2 linked regions of the [Eubacterium] eligens ATCC 27750 genome follow. Each later gene encodes a partner of the first gene's protein in a complex. Links are inferred from orthologs where the notes say so. Each region holds a gene or a part of one and is shown in the gene's direction. Other genes may lie near its edges.

What was found.
Region 2: the proteins of uvrA (region 1) and mfd are in contact, whole or in part, in a crystal structure (PDB 4DFC), measured with the Escherichia coli proteins. The link is inferred for [Eubacterium] eligens ATCC 27750 from one-to-one orthologs.

What each region holds. Positions count from the first base shown.
Region 1 is NC_012778.1:1,865,030-1,872,100, reverse strand. The notes cover bases 1,910-5,380. They hold uvrA (excinuclease ABC subunit UvrA), read left to right. Parts: upstream 1,910-2,309; coding sequence 2,310-5,180; downstream 5,181-5,380. Other genes in these bases: EUBELI_RS13960 (HAD-IA family hydrolase), read left to right, coding at 5,266-5,380; uvrB (excinuclease ABC subunit UvrB), read left to right, coding at 1,910-2,317. In the rest of the region: EUBELI_RS08700 (S41 family peptidase), read left to right, coding at 1-208; more of uvrB, read left to right, coding at 317-1,909; more of EUBELI_RS13960, read left to right, coding at 5,381-6,840; guaA (glutamine-hydrolyzing GMP synthase), read left to right, coding at 6,957-7,071. UniProt on the Escherichia coli protein: The UvrABC repair system catalyzes the recognition and processing of DNA lesions. UvrA is an ATPase and a DNA-binding protein. A damage recognition complex composed of 2 UvrA and 2 UvrB subunits scans DNA for abnormalities.
Region 2 is NC_012778.1:1,975,391-1,983,177, reverse strand. The notes cover bases 1-4,187. They hold mfd (transcription-repair coupling factor), read left to right. Parts: upstream 1-366; coding sequence 367-3,987; downstream 3,988-4,187. Other genes in these bases: EUBELI_RS09195 (aldolase catalytic domain-containing protein), read left to right, coding at 4,114-4,187; pth (aminoacyl-tRNA hydrolase), read left to right, coding at 1-353. In the rest of the region: more of EUBELI_RS09195, read left to right, coding at 4,188-5,094; EUBELI_RS09190 (branched-chain amino acid aminotransferase), read left to right, coding at 5,194-6,219; EUBELI_RS09185 (hypothetical protein), read left to right, coding at 6,352-6,579; EUBELI_RS09180 (NAD(P)-dependent oxidoreductase), read right to left, coding at 6,675-7,787. UniProt on the Escherichia coli protein: Couples transcription and DNA repair by recognizing RNA polymerase (RNAP) stalled at DNA lesions. Mediates ATP-dependent release of RNAP and its truncated transcript from the DNA, and recruitment of nucleotide excision repair machinery to the damaged site.

The sequences.
Region 1 (7,071 bases):
TGTGCAGACAATCCGTCCGCTTACTGATGGAAGTGCAGTTAAGTATACAATTGCCAAATATTTTACTCCTAAGGGACAGGATATTCACGGCAAGGGAGTGACACCAGACAGTATTGTGGAGCTTCCGGATGATGCGACTGAAGATGTGCAGTTGAAGGCAGCAGTAGAGTATCTCAATGGGAAAATGAGTGTCAGCGCGGCAGAATAAAGATTATAGAAGTATGGAATAAAGTACAGGACAAATCGAATGTTTGTTCTGTACTTTTTGGCTGTTATATTGTATAATGAGAAAAATGTTGGAAAACAAGGAGGGATTATGGACAGATTTGTATTACATTCGGATTTTAAGCCTATGGGCGACCAGCCGCAGGCTATTGAAGCACTTACAAAGGGCTTTGAGGAAGGCAATCAGTTTGAGACTCTAGTTGGTGTAACTGGTTCTGGTAAAACATTTACAATGGCGAACATTATACAGAATGTTCAGAAACCTACACTTATTATAAGCCATAATAAGACACTGGCAGCGCAGTTGTATGGGGAGATGAAGGAGTTCTTTCCAGAGAATGCGGTTGAGTACTTTGTCTCCTATTATGATTATTACCAGCCAGAGGCCTATGTACCTCAGAGTGACACTTATATTGCGAAGGATTCATCTATTAATGATGAAATTGATAAATTAAGACATTCGGCAACAGCGGCACTTTCTGAAAGAAATGATGTTATTATCGTTGCTTCGGTTTCATGTATATATGGATTAGGTGCGCCGGTTGATTATAAGAACATGGTTATTTCACTTCGTCCGGGAATGGAGAAGGACAGGGATGATTGCATAAGAAAGCTTATTGATATCCAGTATGTAAGGAACGACCAGGATTTTAAGCGAGGAACCTTCAGGGTAAGAGGCGATGTTGTTGAAGTGTATCCTTCATCATCATCAGGTGATGCCATAAGAGTTGAATTCTTTGGTGATGAAGTGGACAGAATAAGTGAGATAGATTCCCTTACAGGCGAAGTTAAAGGCGTTCTTGAACATATTGCGATATTCCCTAACTCACATTATGTTGTTGAGAAGGAGAAGATGGACGCTGCTATTGAGAACATCAAGGCAGAGCTTGCCGAGAGAGTGAAGTATTTCAAGAGTGAGGATAAGCTTTTAGAGGCACAGAGAATTGAAGAGAGAACGAATTTTGATATAGAGATGATGCAGGAGACAGGCTTTTGTTCAGGAATAGAGAATTATTCAAGACATCTGGCAGGACTTCCGGCAGGGTGTCCTCCGTATACGCTGATGGATTATTTTCCAGATGATTTTCTTATTATTGTGGATGAGTCGCATATCACTATTCCGCAGATTCGAGGCATGTATGCCGGTGACCAGTCAAGAAAGACTACGCTTGTAGATTATGGCTTCAGACTGCCATCTGCGAAGGACAACAGACCGCTTAATTTCAGCGAGTTTGAGAGCAAGATTTCACAGATGCTTTTCGTATCAGCAACACCAAGCACATACGAGGCAGAGCATGAGCTTATGAGAACTGAGCAGGTTATCAGACCTACCGGACTTCTTGACCCGGAGATAACTGTTAAGCCGATTGAAGGACAGATTGATGACCTTATATCTGAGATTAACAAGGAAACTGCCAAGAAGAACAAGGTGCTTGTTACTACACTTACCAAGAGAATGGCGGAGGACCTTACTGATTATCTTAAAGAGGCAGGAATCCGGGTTAAATATCTTCATGCAGATATTGATACGCTTGAGCGTCAGAAGATTATAAGAGATATGCGTCTTGATGGTTTTGATGTTCTTGTCGGAATCAACCTGCTGCGAGAAGGTCTGGATATTCCTGAAATCAGCCTTGTTGCAATACTTGATGCTGATAAGGAAGGCTTCTTAAGAACAGAGACATCGCTTATACAGACGATTGGCCGGGCTGCGAGAAATGCAGAGGGACATGTTATCATGTATGCAGACAAGATTACTGAATCTATGGAAAAGGCTATTTCAGAGACTGAACGAAGAAGAAAGATTCAGCAGGATTATAATGATGAGCATGGAATTACTCCACAGACAATCAAGAAGGCAGTAAGAGATCTTATAAGCATAAGCAAGGCAGCGGAGCCGGGTGACGCTTCAGGAAAGCTTAAGGTTGATTATGAATCTATGAGCATCAAAGAGCTTGAGAAAGTTAAGACGCAGGTTGAGAAGAACATGCGTAAGGCAGCAGCAGAGCTTAACTTTGAGGAGGCTGCACAGCTTCGTGACAAGATGATTGAGATTAATAAATATATTTATGAAGGAAAGAAACATGGCTGATAGTAAGTTAAAGAAAGAGATTGAAAGAGGCAGTTATAAGAACTGTATAAGGATAAAGGGCGCAAGAGAGCATAATCTTAAGGGAATAGACGTTGATATTCCAAGAGACAAGCTTGTTGTGCTTACCGGACTTTCAGGTTCGGGAAAGTCGAGTCTGGCATTTGATACAATATATGCAGAAGGTCAGAGAAGGTATATGGAATCACTGTCTTCATATGCAAGACAGTTCTTAGGACAGATGGAAAAGCCTGATGTTGACAGTATTGAAGGACTTTCACCGGCTATTTCTATAGACCAGAAGTCAACTAACAGGAATCCACGTTCTACAGTAGGAACTGTTACAGAGATATATGATTATTTCCGACTTCTCTATGCAAGAATTGGTATTCCTCACTGCCCAAAATGTGGACGCGAAATCAACAAACAGACAGTTGACCAGATGGTTGATGTTATTATGGCACTTCCTGAAAGAACTAAGATTCAGATTCTTGCACCTGTTGTCCGTGGACGAAAGGGTGAACATGTAAAGCTTTTTGAACAGGCAAAGAAGAGCGGATTTGTGCGTGTTATTGCTGATGGAAGCATGTACGAGCTTACAGACGAGATTAAGCTTGATAAGAATAAGAAGCATAATATTGAGATTGTTGTAGACAGACTTTCTGTAAGAGACGGAATCCAGAAACGACTTACAGATTCTATTGAGACAGCTCTTAAGCTTGCCGAAGGTCTTATGACAGTAGATGTTATTGATGGTGAGACACTTAATTTCAGCCAGAGCTTTTCCTGCCCAGACTGTGGTATAAGTATTGATGAGGTTGAGCCAAGAAGCTTTTCGTTCAACAATCCATTTGGCGCATGCCCGGACTGTTTCGGACTTGGTTATACAATGAAGTTTGATGCAGAGCTGCTTATACCGGATGAGAGTCTCAGCATTGATGAAGGCGCTATTGTCGGAATGGGATGGCAGTCATCTAAGGATGAGGGCAGCTTTAGCAGGGCGGTTCTTGATGCACTTGCAGAGGAATATGGATTTTCATTAAAGACACCATTCAAGGATTATCCTGATGATATTAAGGATATTATTATCAATGGTACTAAGGGACATTCTGTAAAGGTTAAATATAAAGGCCAGCGCGGAGAGGGTGTATATGATGTCGCATTTGAAGGTCTTATCAAGAATATGGAGAGAAGATACAGAGAGACATATTCTGATAATACCAAGCAGCAGTATGAGGAATTTATGAGAATAAGACCTTGTTCTGCCTGTCACGGACAGAGACTTAAGCCGTCTTCACTTGCTGTTACTATTGCAGATAAGAACATATATGAGATTACTAACATGTCTATTATAAAGCTTCAGGAATTCCTTGAGAATATGAAGCTATCAGAGAGACAGTTGTTTATTGGTGCAGAGATTCTTAAGGAAATCAAGGCGAGAATTAAGTTCCTTGTAGATGTAGGGCTTGATTATCTGGCTCTTTCGCGTGCTACAGGAACTCTGTCAGGCGGTGAAGCGCAGAGAATCAGGCTTGCTACACAGATTGGTTCAGGTCTTGTAGGAGTTGCTTATATTCTTGATGAGCCAAGTATCGGCCTTCACCAGAGGGATAATGACAAGCTGCTGGGAACTCTGACACATTTGCGCGATCTTGGTAACTCAGTTATTGTCGTTGAACATGATGAGGATACTATGTTTGCAGCCGATTATATTGTGGATATCGGACCAGGCGCAGGAAGAAATGGTGGAGAAGTTGTCGCAACAGGAACTGCTGCGGACATTATGGCGTGCAAGGACTCACTTACAGGCGCATATCTGTCAGGAAGAATCAAGATACCTGTACCGGCAGAGCGTAGAAAGCCTGCTGGCTGGATTAAGGTAAGAGGCGCAAGGGAGAATAATCTTAAGAATATTGATGTAGATATTCCGCTTGGAGTTGTCACATGCGTAACAGGTGTGTCAGGCTCAGGCAAGAGTTCACTTGTTAATGAGATTCTTTACAAGCACCTTGCAAAGTCGCTTAACAGGGCGAGATGTATTGCAGGCGACCATGATGGAATTGACGGAATAGAGCAGCTTGATAAGGTCATTAATATTGACCAGTCACCAATTGGACGAACACCAAGGTCTAATCCGGCAACCTATACAGGTGTATTTGACATGATAAGAGACCTGTTTGCAACGACTAAGGACGCGAAGGAACGAGGATATACGAAGGGTAGATTCAGCTTTAATGTTAAAGGTGGAAGATGTGAGGCATGCTCCGGTGACGGTATTATCAAGATAGAGATGCATTTCCTGCCGGATGTGTATGTTCCTTGTGAAGTCTGCGAGGGTAAGCGTTACAACAGAGAAACTCTTGAAGTTAAATACAAGGATAAGAGTATATATGATGTTCTTGACATGACTATTGAGGATGCAGTTGATTTCTTTGAAAATGTGCCAAGTATAAGAAGAAAGATTGAGACTCTCAACGAGGTTGGCTTGTCTTACGTCAAGCTTGGACAGCCATCAACTGAGCTTTCAGGTGGTGAGGCACAGAGAATCAAGCTTGCAACAGAGCTTTCAAGAAGAAGCACAGGAAAGACTATATATATTCTTGATGAGCCTACAACCGGTCTGCATTTTGCTGATGTCCACAAGCTTGTCAATATTCTTCACAGGCTTGCAGAGGGCGGCAACACTGTAGTTGTTATTGAACACAATCTTGATGTTATTAAGACAGCAGATTATATTATAGATATGGGACCGGAAGGCGGCGACCGCGGCGGAACTGTTATTGCCAAAGGAACACCAGAGGAGATTGTTAAGGTTAAGAAGTCTTATACCGGACAGTATGTTAAGAAGTATCTGGAAGAGAAGTAAGAACAGGAAATGAAGCAACTGATATCAGGGAAGAGTATGCAAGGTATGTCGGTTTAATATTTTGGGGAGTTGAATGGAGGCAGTTATGATAAAAGGGATTATCTTTGATATGGACGGAGTTATGATTGATACGGAAAATCAGTCTAATCTTGGCTGGCTGTGGGCAGCTTCCCAGAAAAATGTTGAAATGCCATTATGGCTTATCGACAGTTTTAAAGGTGCACCGGCAAAGCTTAGCCAGAGCTTTTTTGATGACTATTATAAGGGAACGCAGGATTACTGGGAAATGTGTACAATGCGGACAGACCATGTTCACCAAATCAGAGAAACAGAGGAAGTCCCAGTTAAACCGGGGCTTCATATGCTGCTTGATTATATTAAGGATAACGGGTTAAAATGTGCCGTAGCAACTTCAACACAGAAGTCCAGTGCAGAAAAGAGTCTTCACAGAATAGGGGCGTGGGATTATCTTTCTGGTGTTGTATATGGAGATGAGGTTGAGCATGGAAAGCCTGAGCCAGACATATTCTTAAGGGCAGCAGGTTTTATCGGCTGTGAACCATCAGAATGTGTAGTCATTGAGGACAGCATTAATGGCATTAAAGCAGGATATGCAGCAGGCATGAAGGTGATTCATATACCTGATACTATTGAGATTAACGATGACATCCGAAGACTGACTTCAGTTGTGTGCCATTCTTTATCTGATGTGCCTGATATTATAGACACATGGAATGAGGGAAAGGTGGCTGATGTTGAAGGTTATTATGAAAATGCCAAGATAAACCGTGTGTATGTTGACAGAGTGCATGTTAAGAAAGCATTTGCAGAATACACAGCAGCTTATAATGCAGATGACCCTAAGATTAAATTAAAAATTGACCACACTTACAGAGTTGCAGCTTTGTGCGAAAGAATTGCAAAGGCAGCTGGAATGTGTGCCTATGATGTTGAGCTGGCATGGTTATCCGGAATGCTTCATGATGTTGGAAGATTTGAACAGATAAAGCGTTATAACACATTTTCAGATGCGGACTCTGTTGACCATGCAAAATTCGGTGCAGACCTGTTGTTCAAAGATGGTCTTATCAGTACTTTTCTTAAAGGTATGGTCAAATGTACAGGTTACAAGTCAGGAGCATTAGAGGATCGATATAGTTCTGATGGAGTATTTCTGTATGACAGATTGAATAAATCGGACATTGAAATGCTTGAGCTTGCAATAAGGTGTCACAATATGTATAGAATTCCACAGGGACTTAATCGCCGTGAGCAGGCATTCTGCAATGTGCTTCGTGACGCTGATAAGGTTGATATATTTAAGGTTAATATTGATACTCCACTTGAAGAAATATATAACACTACGACTGAAGAACTGATGAAGAGTGATATTACAGATGAAGTGTTAGAAGCGTTTGATGAGGAACACTGTATACTCAAAGCAATAAGACGCACACCGGCTGATACTGTTATTGGTCATGTATCACTTGCTTATGAGCTTGTGTATGATGAGAGTGTGCGGATTACTGTGGAACAGGGCTATCTTGCAAAGCTTATGCATTTTCATTCTGATAATGAGGAGACCAACAGAAAGATGGCGATGGTCAGAGAGAAGATGGATTCTTATGTGAAGAAGAGAATTGGGGAGAAAGATGCATAGATAAGGATTGTCTGGAGTAGAATTAGCAAGATAGGAATTGGGGAGAATTAAGGCTTGTCATAAGTGGCAAGTTTAACTATAATGTATATATAAATACACAAGATTGGAGATTGATCATGGATCAGGAGAAAGTTATTGTCATTGACTTCGGTGGTCAGTACAACCAGCTGGTTGCGCGCCGTGTCCGTGAATGTAATGTATATTGTGAGATCTATTCTTACAAGACAGACC
Region 2 (7,787 bases), 110 kb from region 1 along the record:
AGTGTATAAGAGAAGTTATGGATTATTACAAATGTGATATAGATGATTTTCTTGTTATCTTTGATGATATAAGTCTTGATGTAGGTAAGCTAAGACTCCGTGCAAAGGGAAGTGCAGGTGGACACAATGGAATCAAGAGTATAATAGCACATCTTGGAAGCGACAAGTTCAAGAGAATAAAGTTCGGAGTCGGCGATAAGCCTAAGAACTGGGATCTTGCAGACTGGGTGCTTGGGAAATTTCCTGCAGAGGAATATGCAACATTAAGAGAGGCTAATAAGAAAGCCTGTGAAGCTGTAGAATGCATACTTACAGATGGAATAGAAAGTGGTATGAATAAATATAACGGATAACTGGTGGTATAATATGAAAGCAATATTTGAGCCGGTGTATAATACAGCCGGTGTGGAACAACTTAATAAAGAGCTTGCTAAAGATGGTGGCAGAACAGTAATGGTAAGTGGCTGTATTGACACGCAGAAGCTGCATTTTTCAAGTGCCATAGCCAGCAATTATAATTTCCAGCTTGTTATAACCAGTGACGAGGGGAAAGCAAGGGATATGGCGGAGGATGCCAGATTCTTTAACGGCGGAAATGTAATGTATTATCCTGCGAAAGATGTAATATTTTATAACGCAGATGTGCAGGGACGACAGATTGCCGGAGAGCGAATCAGATGTATAGCAGCCATAATTGACAGATTGAATAAATCGGACATTGTAAAATCTGGAACAGAGAAATCAACAGAGGAAGCTTCAGACGGACCGCTTACAATTGTGACAACCATTGATGGAATATCAGATATGCTTCTTCCAGTCGACAGATTCAAGCGGGCAGTCATTAACCTTAAGAAGGGTGACATACTCGATGTAGAGGATATGGCAAAGAAACTTACAGCTATGGGATTCGAGAGATTCGGAATGGTTGAAGCCAAAGGACAGTTTGCCATAAGAGGCGGAATAATAGATATATTTTCATATACAGATGAAGCACCTGTGAGAATTGAATTGTGGGATGATGAGATAGACTCAATAAGGGCGTTTGATGCAGACAGCCAGCGTTCCATTGAGAATTATAAGAGTTATACGGTATTTCCTGCAACAGAGTTCCTTTTTACTGAGGATGAAATAGAGCAGGGGATTGAAAAAATCAGACATGAAAAAGACGAACAGATGAAGCTGTTCGGAGCAGATAAAAGGAAGCGTACTAAGGAACAGATAGAGGCTGGCAATCATCTTAACAGAATGTTTGATGACGCGTTAAGGACAGGAGATTACAGCAAATTCATATATACATTTGCAGACAGAGTGAGCAGCCTGGCAGAGTATTTCCCTAAGGGAGATACTCTTATTGTCGTGGACGAACCTGTAAGGCTTAAGGAACACAGCGACATGACTTTCTATGAGTACAGTGAGAGTATGAAGAACAGATTAGAAAGCGGTTATGTGCTACCAAGTCAGACACATATGTTTATGGATATGGAGACAGCCGTTCTTTCAATGAACGGACATAAGCAGCTTGTGCTGACAACACTTGAATACACACCTGAATTCTTTGGGATAGATTATTCAATGCATATTGAAGCGAGAAGCATAAGCTCATATAATAACAGCTTTGAATATCTTTCAGATGACATAAGGAAGTATAAACGTAATAAATACGCAGTTCTTCTTGTGTGCAGCTCAAGAACAAGAGCTAACAGAATTGTTGATGATCTTGGAAGGCTTGGAATTGAGAGCTTCTATACAGAGGACAGCAATAAATCCATGGCAGGCGGACTTGTGATGGTTACTTACGGAAGCCTTCACAGGGGATTTGAGTATCCGCTGCAGGGATTTGTGTGCATTGCCGAAAATGACATATTTACAGAGAAGAAGCGCAAGAGGGTTAAGAAGAAGGAGTATGATGGCAAGAATATTGCCGGCTTTAATGAACTTAATATTGGCGATTATGTTGTTCATGAGAATTACGGTATAGGCCAGTACAAGGGCATTGAGAAGATTAAGGTTGAAGGTGTTGAGAAGGATTACATCAAGATATCTTACGCAGATAACAGCAACCTTTATGTGCTCGCAACACAGCTTGACCGTCTGCAGAAATTTGCCGGTTCAGATGTAGAGAAAAAGCCAAAGCTTAATAAGATTGGTGGTTCAGAGTGGGGAAAGACTAAGTCAAAGGTTCATTCAGCCGTTGAAGAAGTGGCTAAAGACCTTGTTGAGCTGTATGCCACAAGACAGAGAATAGAAGGATACCAGTTTGGACCGGATACGGTATGGCAGCAGGAATTTGAGGAAATGTTCCCTTATGAGGAGACAACAGACCAGTTAAATGCGATAGAAGACACGAAGCATGACATGGAAAGCCGCAGGGTAATGGACAGACTTATATGTGGAGATGTGGGCTATGGTAAGACAGAGATTGCGATAAGAGCAGCATTTAAGGCGGTTCAGGAAGGAAAGCAGGTTGCTTATCTTGTACCTACAACAGTACTTGCAAGTCAGCATTTTACCACATTTGAACAGAGAATGAAGGACTTTCCGGTTACGGTAGCCCAGTTGTCAAGCTTCAGAACCTCAGCACAGAATAAGGAGACCATTGAGGAACTTAAGAAGGGCATGGTTGACATTGTAATAGGCACACACAGGCTTCTTTCTAAAGACGTGGTGTTCAAGGATCTGGGACTTCTTATTATTGATGAGGAACAGCGTTTTGGTGTTACACACAAGGAGAAGATTAAGAAGTTAAAGAATAATGTTGATGTGCTTACGCTCAGTGCCACTCCGATTCCAAGAACGCTTCACATGAGCCTTGCGGGAATCAGGGATATGAGTGTTCTTGAAGAGCCTCCGGTTGACCGTGTTCCGATACAGACTTTCGTTACAGAGCATAATGATGAGATGATACGAGAGGCAATCACAAGGGAGCTTGCCAGAAACGGTCAGGTCTACTATGTATACAACCGTGTAAGAAGCATTGATGAGGCGGCTGCACACATTCAGGAGCTTGTTCCTGATGCAAATGTGGCATATGCCCACGGTCAGATGGCTAAACGGGAGCTTGAGAAGATAATGTGTGATTTCGTTAATGGTGAGATAGATGTGTTGGTGTCTACAACTATAATTGAAACAGGTATGGATATATCCAACTGCAACACAATGATAATTGAAGATGCAGATCGTTTTGGACTTTCTCAGCTTTATCAGCTAAGAGGAAGAGTTGGCAGAAGCTCAAGGACTGCGTATGCATTTTTACTGTACAGAAGAGATAAGGTACTGACAGAGGTAGCGGAGAAGCGACTCAGCGTAATCAGGGAATTTGCGGATTTCGGTTCGGGCTTTAAGATTGCGATGAAGGATCTGGAAATCCGAGGTGCAGGAAATGTGCTTGGAAACAGCCAGCATGGTCACATGGCGGCTGTAGGATACGACCTGTACTGTAAAATGCTTAATCAGGCAGTCAACAATCTTAAGGGAATTAAGAATGAGTATGAGTTTGAGACAACAATAGATGTAGATGTGGACGCTTATATTCCGGCAACATATATTAAGAGTGAGTACCAGAAGCTTGATATATATAAGAGAATTGCTGCACTTGAGAACATGGATGAATTATCAGATATGAGGGACGAGTTATCAGACAGATACGGAAGTGTGCCATCATGCGCCGACAATCTGCTTATGATTGCGCTTATCAAGTCAAAGGCACATAAACTTGGCATGATAGAGATAAAGGGCGGCGTTGCGCATCAGGAATCAGGAACAGCAGTATGGCGTACAGTTATGACAGTTTATCCTAAGGCTGAATTAGACCCGGATGCTATAAAGAAGCTTCTTGACGAGTATGGCGGTGCAATCCAGATGAGAGTAGACGCCAATCCTGCATTTATATGGACTGTAACTAAGAAGAAATTCACTAATGCGAAGGAATACCTTAAGGGGCTTAATGCGTTGATGGATGTGTTTATGGAGAGGCTGATGGTGAAGTAAAAATCTCACATCAACAGTTGACAACCTTGATAGATGTGTTATAATTCAAAACAGTTTAACACTTTAAAGCGTAACGGTTTAAAGCGAAACAATTCCAGGAGGAAATTTTACAGGAGGAAACAGGTTATGGCAGAAAACAGGGGTAATTTGACTTCTTACAGACCAGACATCAAGGTTATGGACTGTACATTAAGAGATGGAGGTCTTGTGAATAATTTTGAATTCACTGATGAGTTTGTTAAAGATCTTTATGAAGCTAATGTGGCAGCAGGCGTTGATTATATGGAATTTGGATATAAGGCTGATAAGGATATATTTGATGAGAAAGAATTCGGAAAGTGGAAGTTCTGTAAGGAAGAAGATATCAGAGCTATTGTTGGCGAGAATGATACACCACTTAAGATATCAGTTATGGCTGATGTCGGAAGAACTAATATGAAGAGAGATATTCCACCTAAGTCAGAGTCAGTTGTTGATATGGTGAGAGTTGCAACATATATTAATACCATTCCGGCAGCTATTGAGATGGCTAACTACTGTTCAGATATGGGATATGAGGTTACAGTCAATATTATGGCGATATCGACAGCAGGTGAGAATGAGTTAGACCTTGCATTAGAGCTTCTTGCATCACAGAGCAAGGCACAGTACATATACCTTGTTGACAGCTATGGTTCATTATACCCGGAGCAGGTAAGAAGACTTGCTGACAAATACATTAAGATAGCAGAGAAGTATGGAAAAAGTGTTGGTATACATGCACATAACAACCAGCAGCTTGCATTTGCCAATACAATTGAGGCATGCTCAATCGGCGTAAGCCTTCTTGATGCAACAGTAAGCGGAATGGGAAGAGGTGCAGGTAACTGCTATTCAGAATTATTATTAGGGTTCTTAAGAAATCCTAAGTTTAATATTGTTCCAGTGCTTAAGTTTATTGAAAAGCATATGGTTCCACTTAAAGCATCAGGTGTTGTGTGGGGATGTGATGTACAGTACATGCTTACCGGTCAGACTAACCAGCATCCAAGAACAGCAATTGCATTTACTAAGGCAGAAAGAACCGATTATGCTAAATATTACACAGAAATTACCGGAGATGAGTAATGAAATGTTGACATGACATTTTTAAGAGCGTAAAATATGCTCAAAATCGTGTAAAACATTTTTTACATTGGTATCTTTAGATGAAAGGAAGTACTAACAATGGAAAAGAAGAATATTGATTGGTCAAGCCTTGGCTTTGGTTACATCAAGACTGACAAGAGATTCGTAGCCAACTATAAAGATGGCGCATGGGATAACGGAACACTTACAGAGGATGACAAGGTTGTCATTAACGAGTGTGCAGGTGTCCTTCAGTATGCACAGACATGTTTTGAAGGTCTTAAGGCTTATACAACAGAGGATGGTCACATTGTTATGTTCCGCCCAGATCTGAATGCAGCAAGAATGAAAGATTCATGTGAGAGACTTGAGATGCCAGTTTACCCAGAAGATAAGTGGGTAGAGGCAGTTGCTAAGACAGTAGAAGCTAATGCAGCATGGGTACCACCTTTTGGTTCAGGTGCAACACTTTATGTCCGTCCATACATGTTCGGAAGCAACCCTGTTATCGGAGTTAAGCCTGCTGATGAATATCAGTTCAGAGTACTTACAACTCCAGTAGGTCCTTACTTCAAGGGCGGTGCCAAGCCTATTACTATCAAGGTTTCAGATTTTGATAGAGCAGCACCACACGGAACAGGACATATCAAGGCTGGACTTAACTATGCTATGAGCTTACATGCAATTATGACAGCACATGAAGAAGGATTTGCAGAGAATATGTACCTTGACCCAGCAACAAGAACTAAGGTTGAGGAGACAGGTGGTGCTAACTTCATATTCATCACTAAAGATGGTAAGTTCGTAACACCAAAGTCTAATTCAATTCTTCCATCAATCACACGCCGTTCATTAATGGTTGTTGCTAAGGAATATCTTGGATTAGAGGTTGAGGAAAGAGAAGTTCTCTTTGATGAAGTTAAGGATTTTGCAGAGTGTGGTCTTTGCGGTACAGCTGCAGTTATCTCACCTGTTGGAAAGATTAACGACCATGGTAAGGAAATCTGCTTCCCAAGCGGAATGGAGAAGATGGGTCCTACAATCCAGAAGCTCTATGATACATTAACAGGTATCCAGATGGGCAAGATTGAAGCTCCTAAGGGATGGATTTACACAATCGCTTAATTGATATTCTTTAAATGTTTATTCGGTCTGGACAAGTGTTCAGACCGATTTTTTAATTTTCTAAAGTGGATTTTACATTTAAAATGTGGTAACATACTAATATAACAGACGTTAGTAAAGAGGTGCAGCAGTATGTCAGAAGTCGGAACTAATGAACGTTTATTGCGTTCTGATGTAACATTAGAAGAAAGCAGAAAGATAGAGAGAGTGCTTAGAAGAAACAATATATCATATTTTGAGAAGTGGAATTTCCACACAGGCGTGTTCAAGTTCCTTAATAACAGCAAGAATTCTAAGTGTGATATCTATGTTCATATGGATTCTATGGACAAGGCAAAGGAATTGCTTGCAGATATGTAATTAAAAGCTAATGAGAGATAAATAAAATCGTCTATGACAGAAACTCAATTTAAGAGCTGTGTCATAGACGATTTTTATTGCTAAAAATAATATCTTTATTCTTCATCCTTCGGCAGAGACTGCATATACTGATGCATTGATTCTGCCACAATCTTGCTGTGTGCAACAGCTTCTACTACGGTTCTTGCACCGTTGACAACATCACCTGATGCAAATATACCCGGACGGCTTGTGTGACCAGTCTCGTCTGCGTCAAGAAGTCCTCTTGCAGTAGCCTTAAGACCTGTTGTTGTGTTAACAATACGGTTCTGAGGTCCCTGACTGATAGAGATGATAACACTGTCTGAGTGGTGAAGTGTATCAGTTCCTTCTACATCAGTGAAAGTTCCATCTTCATTCTCAATAATATCCCTGAATATAACACCGTCATCCTTAATCTCAACGGGGCGTTTGTTATATTCAAATGTGATTCCTTCAAGCTGTGCATAGCTGAATTCATATTTGCTTGCAGCAACTTCCTTAGTGATAGAGAAACAGATGACATTGCGGGAGCCTTTTCTCTTGGCAGTTCTTGCAACGTCCATAGCGGCATTACCGGCACCGATAACAATAACAGTTTCACCAAGGTGATAGCTGTCAGGGTTATTGAGGTAATTGATACCAAAGTGGACATTACCGAAAGTCTCTCCTTTAATATGAAGAGAGTTAGGCTTCCATACGCCTGTACCTATAAATATAGACTTGTAGCCATCACGGAACAAATCATCAATTCCGATTGCACCACCGATAGTTGTATTCGGACGAATCTTAATGCCCTTCAAGGCAAGATGTCTGTATTCAATATCGTCAAGAACAGTCTTAGGAAGTCTGAATTCCGGAATACCGTATCTTAATACGCCGCCAATCTTGTCCTTTCCTTCAAATATAGTAACCTGATATCCGTATCTTGCAAGAATAATTGCAATAGTGATACCGGCAGGGCCCGAACCGATGATTGCGACTCTCATGCCGTTAGAAGGCTTAGGACCTTCAGTCATCTGGTTGGCATATGTACTTGAGATATAATTTTCAATAGTAGAAAAATGTACAGGAGCGCCCTTTCTTCCAAGTACACAGTGACCTTCACACTGGTTCTCATGATTGCAGATAAGACTGCACACGGTAGTAAGTGGGTTGTTCTCGAAAAGCATTTTACCAGCTTCGTTAAG